Regions from separate parts of the Bacillus sp. GW821-FHT01G09 genome, predicted to be linked through region 1. Evidence: a T-box and tRNA genes for the amino acid it is inferred to sense, from the RefSeq annotation. Region 1 holds a T-box; the other holds one or more tRNA genes.
The links. The T-box of region 1 lies ahead of trpS (tryptophan--tRNA ligase). A T-box ahead of a tRNA ligase gene usually reads a tRNA of that ligase, here a tRNA-Trp.

Region 1 (2,424 bases):
TTAAAAGGGCTGAAAAACCGGGCTGAAATCGGCTACTGGTACACAGAGTGGAATCCGCATATGTATGAACAAATCAAAAGGATGAGCTTTGAAGAGATTTGGGACATGCTGTATAACGAAACAATTGAAGGCTGGTCGGACAAGCACCTAGCTTTTTGCGAAAACCTAATAAAAGGACAGCCTTTTTTCGAAAAGCTATGGGAAATGGAAAACGAATCAAAGGTAAACTGAAAAAAACCGCTCTTTGCAAAGAGCGGTTTTTTGATTAGCGTCTTTTTCTTCCAAGACCCATGGCATTCTCCATTTTTTTCAGCATTTTGTTTGCTGTCCGGTTCGCCCGTTCCGCGCCTTCATCAAGAATCCGGTCTAATTCTTCAGATTCTATCAGCTCATAATAGCGGTCCTGGATCGGTTTTAATGCGTTCACCACGACTTCTGCCAAATCACCTTTAAACTCGCCGTAGCCTTTTCCTTCGTACTTTGCTTCAAGCTCTTCAATTGTCGTATTGCCGAGGATTGAATAAATTGTAAGAAGGTTGGAAACGCCCGGTTTGTTTTCTTTGTCAAATTTCACAATGCCTTCAGAATCTGTCACAGCGCTTTTGATTTTCTTTTCAAGAAGCTTCGGTTCATCCAGCAGGGTAATATAAGCTTTCTGATTTGGATCAGATTTGCTCATTTTCTTCAGCGGATCATTCAGAGACATGATGCGTGCACCGACTTTTGGAATTTTCACTTCCGGAATCGTAAAGATGTCGTTGTATTTTTTGTTGAAGCGTTCTGCAAGATTCCGCGTCAGCTCAAGGTGCTGCTTTTGATCCTCGCCGACAGGTACAAGATCCGTTCCGTACAGCAGAATATCAGCGGCCATCAGCGGCGGATATGTTAACAGGCCGGAGACGACAGCTTCATTGCCTTTGGATTTGTCCTTAAATTGAGTCATCCGCTCAAGCTCGCCGATATAAGCGACACACTGCATCATCCATCCGGCCTGCGCATGCGCGGGAACCTCGGACTGAATAAACAATGTTGCTTTTTCTGGATCAAGTCCGACAGCTAAGTAAAGCGCCGCGAGATTGCGGATATTCTTTCTAAGCTCAAGCCGGTCTTGAGGAACAGTTATCGCATGCTGATCGACGATGCAAAAATAGCTGTTATAATCATGCTGCAGTTCGACAAACTGCTTCATTGCACCGATATAGTTGCCGAGCGTCACTGAGCCGCTTGGCTGAATGCCTGAAAAAATCGTTTGTTTCATGAAAACATCAACCTCATTTCTTAAAACATAATAAAAAAGGCTCATTCTTCCCCTGTAAAAAAGGGACGAATGAACCGTGGTACCACCCTGATTATTCCATTAAAATGGAATCACTCTGACGTTTGTAACGGAGACTGCTCCGGCTGAGCCTACTTTTTTCCAGTTCGGTCAGCTGCTCCAAAGTCCATTCCACATTGCCCGTTATCTGCTCCCAGCACCGCAGACTCTCTTCAAACAGGTGAAATGTGTACTACTCTTTTTCATAGCAAGCTTTTCTTTTGATTGCTTCATTATAAATCAATTATAACCAATTGTCATCATGAAAAAACATTCTTTTTTCCAGTAAAATTGTAATAATATAAATAACACGAGTGCTGTAAAATCCTTAAATGATAACTGCTATCAGCGTAAAAACAGGCAGATATTATATGTAAAAAGCAATATGGGCAGAAAACACATGAAAAAGTTTTTAATCAATTTATGCTTTAAATGGTAGAAGGATATTATGTTCATGGAAGAAAAACTAACGAAGTTTAAATATTTTAAATTGATAAAATAATATTGCAATAAATTATTTGTTTCATTATAATGAACTTGTTCACTCTATTGTTACAGCTTTTTTACAAAAATAATCAGAAAAGACGGAACAGAATAAAAGTTGTGGAAACTCAGGTTCATTTGTCTGATATTTCTGAGGATTTAGCCGTAAGGAGCTGAAAATTATTATTAGGGGGTTTGCGAATATGAAAAAACGTTGGTCGATTGTCACGTTGATGCTCATTTTCACTCTCGTGCTGAGCGCGTGCGGCTTTGGCGGCAGCGGATCAAACGGTGAGGGGAAAAAGGACAGTAAAGGAAAGACGACACTTAACATTAATATTAAAACTGAGCCGTTTTCCTTACATCCGGGATTGGCAAATGATTCAGTATCAGGCGGTGTCATCCGTCAGACTTTTGAAGGATTGACACGTATCAATGCAGATGGTGAGCCTGAAGAAGGCATGGCTTCTAAAATTGAAACGAGCAAGGACGGAAAGACATATACATTTACCATTCGTGATGGTGTGAAATGGTCTAATGGAGACCCTGTAACAGCACAAGATTTTGAATATGCTTGGAAATGGGCGCTTGATCCTAATAACGAATCGCAATACGCTTACCAGCTC
Region 2 (2,424 bases), 270 kb from region 1:
ATTCCGCAGTAGCTCAGTGGTAGAGCTATCGGCTGTTAACCGATCGGTCGTAGGTTCGAATCCTACCTGCGGAGCCATTATTGGAGAGCTGTCCGAGTGGTCGAAGGAGCACGATTGGAAATCGTGTAGGCGGTCAACTCCGTCTCAAGGGTTCGAATCCCTTGCTCTCCGCCACTGATACTTATACATAATTACAATTGAAAGTCTGGGCCCGTTGGTCAAGCGGTTAAGACACCGCCCTTTCACGGCGGTAACACGGGTTCGAATCCCGTACGGGTCATTATATGATGGAGGATTAGCTCAGCTGGGAGAGCATCTGCCTTACAAGCAGAGGGTCGGCGGTTCGAGCCCGTCATCCTCCACCATTATATCATCGCGGGGTGGAGCAGTTCGGTAGCTCGTCGGGCTCATAACCCGAAGGTCGCAGGTTCAAATCCTGCCCCCGCAACCAAATTTTAAAATGGTCCGGTAGTTCAGTTGGTTAGAATGCCTGCCTGTCACGCAGGAGGTCGCGGGTTCGAGTCCCGTCCGGACCGCCATTTAAATACTTAGGCTCGGTAGCTCAGTTGGTAGAGCAACGGACTGAAAATCCGTGTGTCGGCGGTTCGATTCCGTCCCGAGCCACCACCTATGCCGGTGTAGCTCAATTGGTAGAGCAACTGACTTGTAATCAGTAGGTTGGGGGTTCAAGTCCTCTTGCCGGCACTGTTTTTTCAAAATTTAATGTGGAGGGGTAGCGAAGTGGCTAAACGCGGCGGACTGTAAATCCGCTCCCTCAGGGTTCGGCAGTTCGAATCTGCCCCCCTCCACCATTTATAGGGGCATAGTTTAACGGTAGAACAGAGGTCTCCAAAACCTCCGGTGTGGGTTCGATTCCTACTGCCCCTGCCAAATTTATGACATCTTGAGATTATGGCGGTTGTGGCGAAGTGGTTAACGCACCAGATTGTGGCTCTGGCACTCGTGGGTTCGATTCCCATCAATCGCCCCATATTATCATTGGGCTATAGCCAAGCGGTAAGGCAACGGACTTTGACTCCGTCATGCGTTGGTTCGAATCCAGCTAGCCCAGTCTCACTTTTTATATCAACTGCATATAGTGTATTAAGTCCATTAAAAATGCGGAAGTAGTTCAGTGGTAGAACACCACCTTGCCAAGGTGGGGGTCGCGGGTTCGAATCCCGTCTTCCGCTCCAATTACGGCGGCATAGCCAAGTGGTAAGGCAGAGGTCTGCAAAACCTTTATCCCCGGTTCGAATCCGGGTGTCGCCTTCTTATTGCCGGGGTGGTGGAATTGGCAGACACACAGGACTTAAAATCCTGCGGTAGGTGACTACCGTGCCGGTTCAAGTCCGGCCCTCGGCACCAATTTTACTTACATGGTAAGTTGAATTGGTGTTTGTGTTTTATCATTATAACTAATCATATTAATGATCTACTTATGTAGATCATTTTTTTAATGCTTTGATTTATCATAACAAGTTAAGTTCCGAGGCCTATTATAAAGCGGCTGTATAGCTAGTCTTTCAACACTTTTATTTTATATTTCCATAAAAACTTTTTTGAAATACGTTGACACTTTATGAGATCCATGATATATTTATATTCGTCGGTTAGATACGACGTAAAACTTGCCGGTGTGGCGGAATTGGCAGACGCGCACGACTCAAAATCGTGTTCCTTCTGGAGTGTCGGTTCGACCCCGACCACCGGTATACTGAAAAACCCGTTTCTTAACAGAAACGGGTTTTTATTTTTTATTAAAGAAAAGGAGCCTCGGCTCCTTTTTATACTTACTCAGCGTATTGGTCTAGGATCTCTTCTAGCACCTCTTCTAGCTCTTCTGTATCTTCAAGCTCTGATTGGCTGAAACGGACGCGTACAAGCTGTTCTCCGTCATTATACATCTCTTCCAGCCGCCCTCGGAGTCCTCTTGCTCTGCGGTCGACTTCGAAAATGATTTCCAAACCGTCTTCGTCTAAAAGGAAAATGAGCTCTAATTCATCAAGCATCTGACGATAATATCCGGAAGTCGGAACGAATTCGAATTCCTGAACGAACGGAAGACGACGCTGGAAGTAGGGCGCTTGTTCGCAGTCTGCTTCGTTAAGACGGAAGCCCAGGTTTTCGATTGCTTCAAGCACATTTTCAATCCAAGGGTGCGCTTCAACGAAAATGCGGTCATGATCGGATTTATCGATACCGCCTTGAATGTCAAGGTCTGTCACCACGGCAACCTCTACTTTCCCTACAGTGATCGGCGTATCTAGAGGCAGAGTGAATGTGAACGGAAATTGATGCTCTTCACCAGGCTGAATGGTAAATGAACCAGTGACCCGGAAAGAATGAATTGTAGCGTATTTCCGGTGCTCTTCATCGTCTTTTACAATGACATACCGTGTACTAAGCTGTAAATCGATATAA

Region 2: it encodes a tRNA-Trp, which carries the amino acid that the T-box ahead of trpS (tryptophan--tRNA ligase) is inferred to sense. The anticodon was not compared.

Annotation. Positions count from the first base shown of each region.
Region 1 is NZ_JBWKWL010000002.1:266,510-268,933, forward strand. It holds gene AC07VD_RS06750 (YjbA family protein) at 1-231, shown strand, start outside; gene trpS (tryptophan--tRNA ligase) at 266-1,258, opposite strand; T-box leader at 1,317-1,531, opposite strand; gene oppA (oligopeptide ABC transporter substrate-binding protein OppA) at 2,002-2,424, shown strand, end outside.
Region 2 is NZ_JBWKWL010000002.1:313-2,736, forward strand. It holds tRNA gene AC07VD_RS05300 (tRNA-Asn) at 3-77, shown strand; tRNA gene AC07VD_RS05305 (tRNA-Ser) at 83-174, shown strand; tRNA gene AC07VD_RS05310 (tRNA-Glu) at 209-280, shown strand; tRNA gene AC07VD_RS05315 (tRNA-Val) at 290-365, shown strand; tRNA gene AC07VD_RS05320 (tRNA-Met) at 375-451, shown strand; tRNA gene AC07VD_RS05325 (tRNA-Asp) at 463-539, shown strand; tRNA gene AC07VD_RS05330 (tRNA-Phe) at 552-627, shown strand; tRNA gene AC07VD_RS05335 (tRNA-Thr) at 633-705, shown strand; tRNA gene AC07VD_RS05340 (tRNA-Tyr) at 728-812, shown strand; tRNA gene AC07VD_RS05345 (tRNA-Trp) at 818-891, shown strand; tRNA gene AC07VD_RS05350 (tRNA-His) at 916-991, shown strand; tRNA gene AC07VD_RS05355 (tRNA-Gln) at 1,001-1,072, shown strand; tRNA gene AC07VD_RS05360 (tRNA-Gly) at 1,122-1,196, shown strand; tRNA gene AC07VD_RS05365 (tRNA-Cys) at 1,202-1,272, shown strand; tRNA gene AC07VD_RS05370 (tRNA-Leu) at 1,280-1,368, shown strand; tRNA gene AC07VD_RS05375 (tRNA-Leu) at 1,634-1,715, shown strand; gene spo0M (sporulation control protein Spo0M) at 1,794-2,424, opposite strand, start outside.